Linked DNA regions of Methylosinus sp. H3A. The protein of the gene in region 1 interacts with the protein of each later gene in a pairwise test. Links are inferred from orthologs where the notes say so. Each region holds a gene or a part of one and is shown on either strand. Other genes may lie near its edges.

Region 1 (7,487 bases):
ATGCAGAGCGGCGGCGGAACGGCGGCCACAAAGGCGCCGAAATTCGCGCGATCCAGTGATCAGACTTCGACCTCCACCTCGCCGCGTCCGGTCTCGTCGCGCAGCAGGCCGGGCTTGGGCGGCGTCTGTCCGACGAGCGCGAAGAGCCGATAGCCGCTGGTCGTGCGCGCTGCACGCAAAAAGCGCGCGCCGAGCGAGCGCAGCTCATCGTTGAGCGGCATGCCCGTAAGATGCGCGCCGACGACGGCGAGCTCGATCCGATCATCCATCGCCGGCGGCGGCTCAGCCTTGCGGGGGCGTGGCCGCCAGACGGTCGCGCCCAAAGTCGTTTCGCTGGCTGCGTGGAGATCGCGGGCCAGCGCGTCGGCGTTCGCCGGGCCGCGGTCTTCGCTCACGACGAGGGCGGCGAGGCCTGACGTTCTTCCTGCGGGCGCGGCAGGCGCGCGCGCCGCGCGGGGAGGGCGGCGAGGATGCGCTTACGCTCTCCCTCGGAGGCGGCGCCCCAGCCGGCTATCTCCGCTATCGTCCGCGCACAACCGATGCAGAAGCCGGTCTGCTGGTCGATCCGACAGATTTTGACGCAGGGACTCTCGGTCATCACACGTCCAGATTGGCGACGTTGAGCGCATTCTCCTGGATGAACTCGCGGCGCGGCTCGACGACATCGCCCATCAGCTTCACGAAAATATCCTCGGCCTCGGCGGCCTCCTTCACCTTCACCTGCAACAGCGAACGCACCTCGCGGTCGAGCGTCGTCTCCCACAATTGCTCGGCGTTCATCTCGCCGAGGCCCTTGTAGCGCTGGATCGCGAGGCCCTTGCGGCCCTGCGCGGCCATTGCGTCATAGAGCGCGAGCGGGCCGGAGAGCGGCGTCTCGTCGCCCCGCCGCGCCAGCGCCGCCGGGCCGGAGAAAATCTCGCGCAAGGTCTCGGCGCGCTCCTGCAGCTTGCGCGCTTCGCTCGAGGCGAGCAGCGCGGCGTCCAGCGTCACCGCCTGAGCGACGCCGCGCAAAGTGCGGTGGAAGACATAGCCGCCCTCGCGCAATTCGCCGGTCCAGCCACGCTCGGTCTCCTCTGCGATCGCATTGAGGCGGTTCGCCACCTCGGCCGCCTTCGCATCGGCCTGCGCCTCGTCCTGCGGCGGCTGCAAGGCGCCGGCCATGGTCGTCTGCTCCACCACATTGCGGTCGTAGCGCGAATGCAGGCTGGTCATGATCTGCCGGAAGGCGCGCGCATCCTCGAGCGCCTGGCGCAGATCCTTGCCGGCGCGCTCCTCGCCATTGCCGCAGCGGAGCACTGCGCCCTCCAGCAGCGAGTCGATCAGATAATCCTCGAGCGCGCGCTCGTCCTTCAAATATTGCGTCGATTTGGCCTTGGTCACTTTGTAGAGCGGCGCCTGAGCGATGAACACATGGCCGCGATCGATCAACTCCGGCATCTGCCGATAGAAGAAGGTCAGGATCAGCGTGCGAATATGGGCGCCGTCGACGTCAGCGTCGGTCATGATGATGATCTTGTGATAGCGCAGCTTGTCGGCGTTGAACTCGTCGCGTCCGATGCCGGTGCCGAGCGCGGTGATCAGCGTGCCGATCTGCTCGGACGACAGCATTTTGTCGAAGCGTGCGCGCTCGACATTGAGAATCTTGCCGCGCAGCGGCAAGACGGCTTGAAACTCGCGATTGCGGCCCTGCTTGGCGGTGCCGCCGGCGCTATCGCCCTCGACGATGAAGAGCTCGGCTTTGGCCGGATCACGCTCCTGGCAGTCGGCGAGCTTGCCGGGCAGATTGGCGACGTCGAGCGCGCCTTTGCGCCGCGTCAGCTCGCGCGCCTTGCGCGCCGCCTCGCGCGCGGCTGCCGCCTCGCAGACCTTGGAGACGACGGTCTTGGCCTCCTGCGGGCGCTCCTCCAGCCATTGGTCGAGCAATTCATTGACGACATTCTCCACCGCCGGACGCACTTCGGAGGAGACGAGCTTGTCCTTCGTCTGCGAGGAGAATTTCGGGTCCGGCGCCTTCACGGAGACGACGCAGGTCAGGCCCTCGCGGCAATCGTCGCCGGTCAGATCGACCTTCTCGCGCTTGGCGAGGCCGGAACGCTCGGCATAGCCGGTGATCTGCCGCGTCAGCGCGGCGCGAAAGCCCGCGAGATGCGTGCCGCCGTCGCGTTGCGGAATATTATTGGTGAAGGCCAGAACATTCTCGTGGTACGAGTCGTTCCACCACAGCGCCACTTCGACATTGATCTGATCGCGCTGGCCGTGAATGAGGATCGGCGCCGAAAGCAGCGGCGTCTTGGCGCGGTCGAGATAGCGCACGAAGGCCTCGAGCCCGCCCTCGTAATAGAGTTCCTCGCGCTTCTGCTCCGCATGGCGCATGTCGGTGAGCACGATACGCACGCCGGAATTCAAAAAGGCGAGCTCGCGCAGACGGCGCTCGATCGTCGCAAAATCGAATTCGATCATGGTGAAAGTGGCGGAGGAGGGCAGGAAGGTGACTTCCGTGCCGCGCTTCGGCTTGCCGTCCTCGATCGGCGCGGCGCCCACGACGGCGAGCGGCGCGACGGCGTCGCCATTGGAAAACTCCATGAAATGCTCGCGCCCCTCCTGCCAGACGCGCAGCTTCAGCCATACGGAGAGCGCGTTGACGACGGAGACGCCGACGCCATGCAGGCCGCCGGAGACCTTGTAGGAGTTCTGGTCGAACTTACCGCCGGCGTGCAGCTGGGTCATGATGACCTCCGCCGCCGAGACGCCTTCCTCCTTGTGGATGCCGGTCGGAACGCCGCGGCCATTGTCGGTCACGGTGCAGGAGCCGTCGGCGTTCAGCGTCACGGTGACGAGCGTGGCGTGGCCGGCGAGCGATTCGTCGATCGCATTGTCGACGACCTCGTAGACCATGTGATGGAGGCCGGTGCCGTCATCGGTGTCGCCGATATACATTCCGGGACGCTTGCGGACGGCGTCGAGCCCGCGCAGCACCTTGATCGAATCCGCGCCATATTCTTGCGGCGTCGTCGCATCGGCGTCGTCGGTCATGGTCGGGGACTCCTCAGGGGTGAACAGGACGATTCGAGAGCTTTGATTTTACCGCTAAACGCGGCCGAAAAGCACGAAAATCCGAGGCCTACGAGCCACAGGCGAAGCAATCCAGAGCCGTGAGGCCGCCCTTGGATCGCTTTGCTGCGTTCGCGATGACGACTCACCGAGGCGGCGGCTCACGCCCCGGCGACGAAAGCCCCCGGCAACCTCAATATACGGCAGGCGCCGCCCGCCTCCACCGCGCCAGCGCCCGCCTCGCGAATGAGCAGCGCCTGCGAGCGCGCGAGCTCAGTCAGCAGCGAGGAATCCTGCAAGGCTTGCGGCGTGGCGACGAGGCGTCCCTCGGCGTCGCGCGAGAGCGTCGCGCGCATATAATCGCGCCTTCCCTTATTGGCTTTCAGCGGCGCGCCGGCGATGGCGGCCTCGCTCTCGTCGGCGCCTGCGTGCGGATCGCCCTGCAGCGCGCGAATGAGCGGGTCGAGAAACACCAGAGCGCAGACGAAAGCCGCCACCGGATTGCCAGGCAGGCCCAGAATGCGTGTGTCGCCGAGCGTCCCATGGATCAGCGGCTTGCCCGGCCGCATGGCGATGCGCCAGAAGTCGAGCGTCATGCCTTGGTGGGCCAGCGCCGGCCGCAGCAGATCATGATCGCCGACCGAGGCGCCGCCGAGCGTCACCAGCACATCGGCCTTCGCCGCGCGTGCCTGCTCGAGGCCCTTTTCCAGCTCCGCTATGTCGTCGCGGAAAATGCCGAGATCGATCACCTCCGCGCCCGCGGCTTCGGCGATGGCCGCGACCGCATAGGAATTGCAGGCGATGATCTGGCTCGGCCCGGGCTCGGCGCCCGGCGGAACCAGCTCGTCGCCCGAGGCGATGAGCGCGACGCGGGGACGGCGCGCCACCGGCAGCAGCGGATGATTGATCGCGGCGGCGAGCGCCAGCTCGCTGGGGCCGAGACGCGCGCCGGCGAATAGCGCGGCGTCGCCCTCGCGGAAATCGAGGCCGCGCGGTCGAATGTGCCGTCCGGCCGGGGGTGGGGAGGCGGCGCCGATGCCCGCGGCGTCGACAGTCGCGTCCTCTTGCAGGAGGATCGTGTCGGCGCCTTCGGGAACGGGCGCGCCGGTGAAGATGCGGACGGTCTCGCCCGCTCCGAGCGGCGCATGATAGCCATGGCCGGCGGCGCTCTCTCCGACGAGTCTGAGCCGCGCGCCGGGCGCCGCGAGATCGGCGGCGAGCAAGGCATAGCCGTCCATGGCGGAGACCGCGACCGGCGGCTGCGTGCGGCGAGACACGAGATCCTTCGCCAGAGTGCGGCCGAGCGCCTTCGCGAGGGGGGCGTCTTCTTCTCCAGAGAGGCGCGTCACGCCGGCGAGCACGCGGGCGAGGGCCTCGTCCACGGACAGCAATTTGTCGTCAGCCATTTTGGTCCACTTCGTCGCGACGCCATTCGCCGGAGCGTCCGCCGCGTTTCTCGACGAGCTCGACGCCCTCGATACGCATCCCGCGATCGACGGCCTTCAGCATGTCGTAGATCGTCAACAAGGCGACGCCGACCGCGGTCAGCGCCTCCATCTCCACGCCGGTCTTGCCGGTCACCGACACTTCCGCCGTCGCGCGCACGCCCGGCAGGCTGGCGTCCGCCTCGAGATCGACGGCGATCTTGGTGACGGGCAGGGGATGGCAGAGCGGGATCAGCTCATGCGTCTTCTTCGCCGCCATTATGCCGGCGACGCGCGCGACGCCGAACACATCGCCCTTCTTCGCCTGCCCCTCGACCGCGAGAGCGAGCGTCGCCGCATCCATCACGATGCGCCCGCGCGCTATGGCGACGCGCTTCGTCTCCGCCTTGTCGGAGACGTCGACGATATGCGCTTCGCCCTTGTTCGAGAGATGCGTCAGCGATCCCATGTCTATGCGCGCGTCCGTCTGTGCTCGCCATTGGCGGAGCCATGCAGCAGCTCGCGCGTCGCTGTCGCCACATCCTCCTTGCGCACGAGGCTCTCGCCGACGAGGAATGTGTAGACGCCCGCCTTCTCGAGCCGCAGGCAATCCTCATGGCTCGTGATGCCGCTCTCGGCGACGATGATCTTGTCCTTGGGAATGCGCTCGACGAGACGCTCGGTCGTCTCCAGAGTCACATCGAATGTGTGCAGGTCGCGATTGTTCACGCCGATGAGCCGCGTCTCGAGCGCCAGCGCGCGGTCGAGCTCTTCCTCATTATGGACCTCGACGAGCACATCCATGCGCAGATCATGCGCCGTGGTGTTGAGGCGCTCGGCTTCCTCGTCGCCGACGGCGGCCATGATGATCAAGATGCAATCGGCGCCATAGGCGCGCGCCTCGAACACCTGATAGGGGTCGTAGAGGAAATCCTTGCGAATCGCCGGCAGGTTCACCGCCTTGCGCGCCGCTTCGAGATCCTCGAGCTTGCCCTGGAAGGAGGGGCCGTCGGTCAGCACGGAGAGGCAGGCGGCGCCGCCCGCCTCATAGGCGCGGGCCAGCGCCGGCGGATCGAAATCATGGCGCAGCACGCCCTTGGACGGGCTCGCCTTCTTGATTTCCGCGATCAGCGCGATGCGGCCTTCCGCGAGCTTGGCCTCGATCGCATGGACGAAGCCGCGCGGCGGATCATGGTCGCGCACATTGCGCTCGAGCGTCGCCAGCGGCATACGCACCTTGGCGTCGTTGATCTCGGTCCGCTTATAGGCTTCGATCTTGCTCAGAATGTCGGTCATGCCGCTTTTGGTCCTTCGCGCCTTCGAAAGGTTTTCTACCACGAAGACACGAAGGACACGAAGCATTTCCCGCCAGCGCGGCCGCGCGTCGCAGGGAATTTCAAGGCTTCGGCGCGCCTTGCGCATTGGAGACGCGAATGAGCGCCTCGAGCTTCGCCTGCGCGGCGCCGCTGTCGAGCGCTTTTGCGGCCAGCTCCGCGCCCTCGCGAAGCTCCGCCGCCGCCCCCGCCACGACCAGCGCCGCCGCAGCGTTGAGAACCGCTATGTCGCGATAGGCGTCGCGCCCGCCCGCCAGCACGGCCCGCAGCGCGCGGGCGTTATGGGCCGGATCGCCGCCGACGAGCGCGTCCGGCGTCGCCCGCGTGAGGCCGGCCTCCTCCGGCGTGACGGCGAAGCTTTTGACGACGCCGCCTTCGAGCGCGACGACTTGCGAGGTTGTGGTCGTCGTCAATTCGTCGAGCCCGTCCTCGCCATGGACCAGCCAGACGCGCTTCGAGCCGAGCTCGGCCAGCACGCGCGCCAGCGGCTCCAGCAGCGCGCGAGAGGCGACACCGAGCAGCTGCCGCTCGACGCGCGCCGGATTGCACAAGGGTCCGAGCAGATTGAAGATTGTGCGCAGGCCGAGCTCGGCGCGAATCGGCGCGGCATGGCGCATCGCCGGGTGATGCGTCGCGGCCGCCATGAAGCAAATGCCTGTTTCCGCAAGGCAAAAGGCGGCGTGTTCGGGCGTGACGCCGACCTTGACGCCGAGCTCCGCCAGAACGTCGCTCGCGCCCGAGCGAGAGGAGGCCGCGCGGCCGCCGTGCTTTGCGACGCGGACGCCGCAGCCGGCGACGATGAGCGCAGCCAAGGTCGAGACATTATAAGTTCCGGCGCCGTCGCCGCCCGTCCCGACGATGTCGATGGCGTCCGCCGCGCCCTCGACCGGCGCCATTGCGGCGCGCATCGCCTGCGCTGCGCCGACGATCTCCTCGATCGTTTCGCCGCGTTGGCGCAGGCCCATCAGAAAAGCGCCGAGCTGCGCTGGAGTCGCGCGGCCCTCGAGCACGACCGAAATCGCCGCGCGGGCCTCCTCGCGCGATAGCGTCGCGCCGGAGGCGATGGTCGTCAGAAAGGGCCCGAGGTCGGTCATGGTTGCAGGTCTCGGTCGCAGGTCTCTGATGAGGAGTGCGAGCCTTCAGGCTCGCATAGGCTCACGCGACTTTGGCGGGGCGGCGCGTCGCGTTCCACTCCTGCGCGAGATCGAGGAAATTGCGCAGAATCTTGTGGCCGTGCTCGGAGGTGATGCTCTCGGGATGAAATTGCACGCCATGCACGGGCGCGCTCTCATGCGAGAGGCCCATGATGAGTCCGTCCGGCGTCTCGGCGGTGACGCGCAGGCAGGACGGCAGCGTCTCGCGCGCGACGATCAGCGAATGGTAGCGCGTCGCCTGGAACGGCCCCTCGATACCGCGGAAAATCGTCTCGCCCTTGTGCAGGATCGTCGCCATTTTGCCATGCACCGGCAAAGGCGCGCGGATCACATCGCCGCCGAACGACAGTCCGATGGACTGATGGCCGAGACAGACGCCGAAGATCGGAATCTCGGCCCAGGCCGCGGCGATGAGATCGAGGCAGATGCCCGCCTCCTTGGGCGTGCAGGGGCCGGGCGAGAGCACGATGGCCTCCGGGCCGGCGGCGAGCACTTCGGCGACCGAGACCGCGTCATTGCGCTTG
Region 2 (7,369 bases), 640 kb from region 1 along the record:
ACGCCGCCTATAACGCCATTCACATCGGCACATGGTTCGTCGGCGGATTGAATGCGATCATCGCGCAGAACCGTTTGCTCAAGGGCGGCGCGCGCCGCGACGTCGACCGGCGCCTGTCGCCCGAGGTCGGCTTCCATGCGATCGGCGCCTGCGAGGGAACCAAGCTTCGCGTCATCGGCTATGAGGATGTGAAGGCGCGCTTCTACGGCCTCGGCGCCGCCGGCGCGCCGGACAGTCTGCGCGACGGCGCGCCGCCACGCGACATATCGGACGAAGGCCTGCTGTTCGGCTTCGAGCCGATCGCGAGCCTGCGTGCCGAGCTCGAGATTTCGGCCGGCGGCGCGGCGGAGATCGTCATCGTCGACGGCTGGGCGCGCGACCTCGCCACAGCGACGCGGACGATCGCCAAGCATCTCTCCCGCGACGGCGTGAATTTCGTGAGCGTCGAGGCGGCGCTCGCGCATAAGCGCGCGCTGCTGCAGCCGCCCGTTCCGGCCGAGCATCGCTTTTCTTTCGCGAAGGACGGCCGCAGCCTCACGCTTCCTCCCGACACGCCGCGCCTCTACGCCCATGTGATCGCCAATTCGGTCGGGCAGGGCGCCGTGCTCGGCAATCACGGCGATATCTATTCCTTCCACGGCAATTCGCGGCTCAACAGCCTGACGCCCTTCCGCATGGGCGAGGGCCGCATGACGCCGGCGGGCCAAGCGATCTATGTGTATGATCTCGCGCGTCAGGACGCGCATTCGGCGAGCTTCGTCCCGCTGCGGCGGCGCGACGCCGAGCATAGCGTCGAATATGGCCTCGGCTATGCGATCTATCGCGCGCGCCGCGACGATCTCGATCTCGAATTGACCGTCTTCGTCCCGCCGGAGCAGCCCGTCGAAATCAAGCTGCTGCGCATCGTCAACAACAAGGACCACGAACGGCTGCTACAGATCGTGCCGGCGATGGAGATCGTCTTGGCGGAGACGCCGAACGACAGTCTCGGCCGCGTCGAGGCGATCGCGGGCGAAAATGATCGCGCTCTGTTCTTCCGCAATCCGGACAATAATTTCGTCCAGGGCTGGGCCTTCGTCTCGACCTCGATCGAGGCGGAATTCGCCGAGACCTCGCGGCGGCGCTTCCTCGGCCATGAGAGCCGCGATCCGGCGCTTCCCTATATGGTCGAGCACGGCCATCCCGACGCCGGCGCGCCGGAGCATCAACGCAAGGTCGCGAGCTTTTCCGGCGCGATCGATGTGCCCGCCCATGGCGAAAAGCTGGTCGTCGTCGCGATGGGACAGACGCCGACGCTGGAAAGCTCGAGAATATTGGCGGCGCTCGCCAGCGACCCCGCTTTTGCGACCCGCGCGCTGGAAGAGACCAAGCGCGATTGGGACGCGCGCCTCGGCGTGCTGCGCATCACGACCAACCGGCCGGAGTTCGACCGGCTCGTCAACGACTGGCTGCCCTATCAGCTGCTCGTCTCGCGGCTCTGGGGGCGCTCCGGCCCGGCGCAGCGCTCCGGCGCGACCGGTTATCGCGACCAGCTGCAGGATGTGTTGCCTCTGATCCATCTGTCGCCCGAGCTCGCCCGCGCGCAGATTTTGAAGCACGCCGCGCATCAATTCATCGAGGGCGACGCGGTCAAATGGTGGCATGACGCGCCCGATGGCGGCTGCGGCATAGCCGATCGGACCCACGCCTCCGACCCGCATCTGTGGCTGCCCTATGTCACCGTCCGCTATGTGAAGGGCACGGGCGACGACGCCATTCTCGATGCGATCGAGCCCTTCCTTGAGGCCGAGCCGACGCCGGCGGATCGCGAAGGCAATGCGAGCGTGCCGCTCACATCGCGCGACAAGGACAGCCTGCTCGGCCATTGCGCGCGCGCGATCGACTATTCGCTCGAGCGTTTCGGCGCCCATGGCCTTCCGCTGATGGGCACGGGCGACTGGGACGACGGCCTCAATCTCCTCGGCGCCGAAGGGCGCGGCGAGAGCGTCTGGGTCGGCTTCTTCCTGCACGGAATTCTCGTCGACATCGCGCCCCTCTTCGAGGCGCGCGGCGACGTCGCACGAGCGGCCCGCTATCGCGAGCGCGCCGCGACGCTGCGCTCCGCGCTCGATACTTGCTGGCGTGGCAACCGTTTCCTGCGGGCTTATGCGGATGATGGAACCGAGGTCGCGCCGATGAGCGCCATGACGGCGTCCTGGCCGGTCCTCTCCGGCGCCGTGGATTTTTCGCGCGGCAAGGAGGCGCTGGACAATGCGATGGCGCAGCTCGCTCGGCTCGACCGCATTCTGCTCGTCAGCCCCTTCTTCGACGAGAGCTCGCGCCCCTATCCGGGCCGCAGCGCCGAATATCCGCCAGGCGTGCGCGAGAACGGCGGCCAATATTCGCATGGCGTCTCCTGGCTCGTCGACGCGCTGACGCGCCTCGCACAGGAGGCCGCAGAGCGCGGCGATCACGCCGAAGCCGATGCGCTCTTTTCCCGCGCCTGGAGCGCCTGGTTCGCCATCTCGCCGCTGTCGCGCCTCACGACGCCGGAGCAGGCCGATGTCTATGGTCTCGCGCCGCATCAGCAGCCGGCCGACGTCTATGAAGGCGAGGGCTATGAGGGTCGCGGCGGCTGGAGCTGGTACACGGGCGCCGCTGCGCGCATGCTCTCGGCCGCCTATGGGTTGCTCGGCGTAGAGATGATCGACGGCGATTTGCGCCTGCGTCCCGACGCCTTCGAACCCAAAGGCGATTTGAAGCTCGAGAGCGTCAGTTGGCGCGGCGAGACCTTCTCCGCCTGACGCGCATCGGTTCACCATGAATCGGCGCCCGAGCCGGGCGCCGCTTGTGGACAAAGTGTTTTCAATTTAGCTTTTTTCAGCTCGATCTGCGGCTTGCGCGCGAGCGTCATGCGGCGTTTCCTTCATGCGTTCATGGGCGCGTTTTTGCTCCTGCGCCGCGGCGCTGTCGATTCTCCATTCGACGGCGTGCCGCGCCGGCGCGTTTCTACAGAAACCAGGCGAGGGGATCGTCATCGTCTCGACGAGTTTCGCCGACGCGCACAAGGCCTATGACTCGCGCGGCAAGCTCGTCGCCGCGCCCTCCTACGCCAAATTCGAGACGCAGGCCTATGTCGAATACGGCCTCATCGACGAGCTCACCTTCGTCGCCGAGTCGAGCTATATGCGCTTCCGAGGGTCCGATGGCTCGCGTCAGCTCGAGCAATTGCAGTTTCTGACCGCCGAAGCGCTCGCCGGCGCGCCGCTCTATCTGCCGCCGGGGGTGGGCGGCGGCGCGCGTTACGAAGGACTCGGCGCCGGCTGGCTCGGCGGCCGGCTGCGCCTTCTCGAATGGGGCGCGACGGTCCTCTCCGTGCAAGCGAGCCTGCGCGCCGCGACGCCCGCCGCGCAGACCTATCTCGACATGAAGCATCGGCTCCAGGAAGACGTGCGTCTCCAGCTCGGCTGGCCGCTCGAGCTGCTCGGCATTTCCGGTTTCGGCGAGGCGCAGCTCGGCTTTCGCTCCACGGGCCAGAGCGGCGACGAGCTTCGCGGCGAGATGACCTTCGGCCTGCGGCCGATCGACGGCGTGCTGCTGCTGGCGCAGAGCTTCATCGCCGTCTCACCCTGGAGCGGCTCGGCGCCTTTCATGTCGTCACAAAAGGCGCAGCTGAGCGCGGTTTGCGATGTGACGAACGAGGTCGCCGTGCAGCTCGGCGTGCGCGCGGCGCTGCGCGGCGTCAATGATTCCGCCGAGCGCGGTCTTCTCGGCGCTCTATGGTATAGGTTTTGAGACAGGCCGCGGGCGAGGGGAAGATGACGCGCTGCTTCGGACTCATTCTGGCCGGCGGGCAGGCGCGGCGCATGGGCGGCGTCGCCAAGCCGCTGCTCGAGGTCGGCGGCGCGCCGATCCTCGAGCATCTTCTGCGCCGGCTCGCGCCGCAATGCGTGCGGCTCGCGCTCAACGCCAATGGCGATCCGCAGCGCTACGCCGCCTTCCATCTGCCGATCGTGCCGGACAAGGTGGAGGGCTTCGCCGGTCCACTCGCCGGCGTGCTCGCCGGGCTCGACCATGTCGCCGCCAATTTCCCGGATATTCCGCTGGTGCTGAGCGTTCCGGCGGATACGCCTTTCATCCCGCATGATCTCGCCCAGCGCCTCGCGAGCGCGCGCGCAGACGCGAAAGCGGAGATCGCCGTCGCCAAATCGGGCGACCGCGTGCATCACGCCGTCGCTCTATGGCCGGTGGCGCTGCGCGAGCCGCTGCGCCATGCGCTGGTGAAGGAGGATTTGCGCAAAGTCTCGGGGTTCATCGAGCGCCACGCCAATACGCTGGTGGAGTGGCCGGACGCGCCTTACGATCCATTCTTCAACGTCAACCGGCCGGAGGACGTCGAGCAGGCCGAGCGCATTGCGGCGAGCCTCGAGGCTCAGCGGTCGTAGACGAATTCGATGCGGCCGACGATGCTCTCGACCGGCACGAGGCCGACGCCCCCGTCCTCCGTCGCGACGCGCGAATCCGCGGCATTGTCGCGATTGTCGCCGAGCACGAAGAGGCGCCGCGCCGGGACTTCGACGATCGGTGTCGTCGACAGCGGCGGCGTCGACTTGTCCGAGCAGACGATCTTTTCGTAATGTGTGAAGCTGCGCCCCTCGGGCAATCGCTCCTCGACCAATCGGCTGTCGCAATCGGCCTCCGCCGGCACGTCCGACGGGCGGTCGAGAACGCGCCGCGGAACCTGCGCCTCATTGATCCACAGCTCGTTGCGAAGCAGCCTCACGCGGTCGCCCGGCAGTCCGACCACGCGCATCACCATGTCGCGGCCATCCTCCAAGCGGAACACGATGACGTCGCCGCGCATCGGAAGAAGATCTGGCCAACGGCCGGCGAGGGGGAGTGGAAACCAATCATAACTGAAGGGCCCGAGACCATAGGCGAGCCGGTTCGCCCAGACCGTCGCCTCCTCATATTCGATCGTCGGCTCCATGACCTCGCTCCCGAGATGATAGGTTCGGAAGACGGGTCCGATATTCGGCAGGCAGGCCCAGACAACGAGAAACAGAAGAAAGCCGATCGCCGTCATGCGGCGAAACAATCGTCGATCGGCGATGTCCGCCGGCTCCGCCGCGTCGAAACTCATTTTGAAAATCCCGCAACGATCCAAATCCTGCGTCGGCGTCCGGCGCGGGCGTCAGATTATCGCGAGGCGTAGCGGGAGTCACGGGCGTGCGAGGCGCCGCTCATACAAATCCCGGATCGATCTTGCCCGTCGACTCGAGCCAGCGCGGCGTCGGCAGATTCTGCCCGCGCAAAAACTCGAGATTATAGAGCTTGGACGCGTAGCGCGTGCCGAGATCGGCGAGGATGGTCACGATCGTATGGCCCGGCCCCAGCTCCTTGGCGAGGCGGATCGCGCCGGCGACATTGACGCCCGAGGAGCCGCCGAGCAGCAGGCCTTCGTTCTCGGCGAGATCGAAGATGATCGGCAACGCCTCCGTATCGGGTATCTGATAGGCGAGATCGATGGGCGCGTCCTCGAGATTGGCGGTGATGCGGCCTTGCCCGATGCCCTCTGTGATGGAGGAACCCGAGGCCTTCAGCTCGCCGGTCGTGTAATAGGAATAGAGCGCCGCGCCGAGCGGATCAGCGATGGCGATCTTCACGGAGGGTTTGCGCTCCTTGAGCGCGATGCCGATGCCCGCGAGCGTGCCGCCCGTGCCCACCGCACAGACGAATCCGTCGATCTCGCCGTCGGTCTCGGCAAAAATTTCCGGCCCGGTGCCGCGAATATGGGCGTCGCGATTGGCCACATTGTCGAATTGATTGGCCCAGATCGCCCCTTGCGGGCTCTCCTTGGCGAGACGCTCGGCGAGGCGGCCCGAGAGCTTCACATAATTATTGGGATTGGCGTAGGGAACCGCCGGCACCTCGACCAGCTGCGCGCCCTGCAGGCGCAGCGTGTCCTTCTTCTCCTGGCTCTGCGTCTCTGGGATCACGATGACGGTGCGGAAACCCAGCGCATTGGCGACCAGCGCGAGGCCGATGCCCGTATTGCCTGCCGTGCCCTCGACGATGGTGCCGCCCGGCTTCAGCGAGCCTTCCGCGATGGCGGCCTGCACGATGGAGAGCGCGGCGCGGTCCTTCACCGAGCCGCCCGGATTCATGAATTCCGCCTTGCCGAGAATGCGGCAGCCGGTCGCCTTCGACGCCGCCTTCAATTCGATGAGCGGAGTGTTGCCGATCGCTTCGATGACATTGGCGGCGAATTTCATGTCGGACCCGTCCTTTACGCGCGACTAATCCGCGCTAGCCGATAGAAAGTGGGAAGCAAGGATTATTCCTATTCGCTTCCCTCCCGCCGCTCCAAGCGGAAAGTTGCGGCATGCGCGGCGCTCTCGCCGGGGGCGAGGATTCGCATGGAGGGCTTCTCATAGAGATCGCCGCGAAAATCCTCCGGGTCTCCGTGCCCGGTCCAGGCCTCTATGCAGAGGAAAGGCGCGGGCGGCAGCGCCCATAGCGCGATATGGGGAAAATCATCGAGCTCGACCGAAAGCCCGAGCCCGTCGCCATTGTCGTAAAAGAGACGGCGGCTCGCCGCGCCCAGAAAGCAGAGCGCTTCCTTTTCGAGGAGCTCGGCGGAAAGCGGAAGCCGCCCATTTTCCAGTGGGATGGCGCGTCGGTGGGAGGAGAGCAGGCCACCGGGCGCGATGACAGGAACCTCGCCTTGCTCAGGCGCGTCGAAATGGATCGCATGCGGCGCGGCCGAGCCGCCGAGAGGCCAGCGAAATCCCGGATGGAGTCCGACCGCATAGGGCAGGGACCGCGCGTCGCGATTGGTCGCGCTCAGCGAGACGCGCAATTCGCCCGGCCTCAGGACGAAATGCGCCTCGAGACGAAAGGCGAAGGGATAGAGCGCACGGCTGTCCTCGTCCTCCTCGAGCACGAGAGAGACCGTCTCCGGCGACCGCTCCCGGATCGCGAAGCGCTTATGCCGCGCGAAGCCGTGCAGGCCGAGCGGGAAATGCGCGCCGTCGACGCGAATTCCGTCGCGCGTCCAGCCCACCACGGGAAAGAGCAGCGGCGCAGTCTGCGGCCAGACCTCGGGCTGCGGCTCCCAGATCAGGTCGACGCCTTCCGCGCGCCACGAGAGGAGCTCGGCGCCGAGAGGAGAGACTTCGGCCGTGTCGCCGGGGCCGGCCTGCAGACGAATCACATTGCTCATGGGCCGATCGTAGCGAGCGGGGCCCTGGCCAGGGAGGGGCGCGCGGGCGCTGCGCCTTCTGCGGACGGTGAAGGACGTAAGAACGGTGGAGACGCTTCTCCACCGCATTGACCCGCCGGACCCACGCCGCGATGCTTTTCAGCAACGATTCTCTTTTCGTCGCCG

Evidence for each region. Proteins that work in one complex are often made in the same cells at the same time.
Region 2: the proteins of glp (region 1) and mobA interact in binary tests that used the Escherichia coli proteins (3 or more experiments, as listed by UniProt). The link is inferred for Methylosinus sp. H3A from one-to-one orthologs.

Annotation. Positions count from the first base shown.
Region 1 is NZ_JADNQW010000005.1:4,289,657-4,297,143, reverse strand. Bases 2,336-5,241 are described here. They hold glp (gephyrin-like molybdotransferase Glp), read right to left. Parts: upstream 4,458-5,241; coding sequence 3,213-4,457; downstream 2,336-3,212. Other genes in these bases: trpC (indole-3-glycerol phosphate synthase TrpC), read right to left, coding at 4,947-5,241; moaC (cyclic pyranopterin monophosphate synthase MoaC), read right to left, coding at 4,450-4,944; gyrB (DNA topoisomerase (ATP-hydrolyzing) subunit B), read right to left, coding at 2,336-3,033. Also shown: IY145_RS22870 (DUF1289 domain-containing protein), read right to left, coding at 392-598; more of gyrB, read right to left, coding at 598-2,335; more of trpC, read right to left, coding at 5,242-5,771; trpD (anthranilate phosphoribosyltransferase), read right to left, coding at 5,872-6,903; IY145_RS22840 (anthranilate synthase component II), read right to left, coding at 6,965-7,487. UniProt on the Escherichia coli protein: Catalyzes the insertion of molybdate into adenylated molybdopterin with the concomitant release of AMP.
Region 2 is NZ_JADNQW010000005.1:3,650,658-3,658,026, reverse strand. What follows is about bases 2,823-5,610. They hold mobA (molybdenum cofactor guanylyltransferase MobA), read left to right. Parts: upstream 2,823-3,797; coding sequence 3,798-4,424; downstream 4,425-5,610. Other genes in these bases: IY145_RS19870 (cysteine synthase A), read right to left, coding at 5,223-5,610; lepB (signal peptidase I), read right to left, coding at 4,412-5,122; IY145_RS19885 (hypothetical protein), read left to right, coding at 2,908-3,774. In the rest of the region: IY145_RS19890 (GH36-type glycosyl hydrolase domain-containing protein), read left to right, coding at 1-2,783; more of IY145_RS19870, read right to left, coding at 5,611-6,254; IY145_RS19865 (aldose 1-epimerase family protein), read right to left, coding at 6,323-7,204. UniProt on the Escherichia coli protein: Transfers a GMP moiety from GTP to Mo-molybdopterin (Mo-MPT) cofactor (Moco or molybdenum cofactor) to form Mo-molybdopterin guanine dinucleotide (Mo-MGD) cofactor.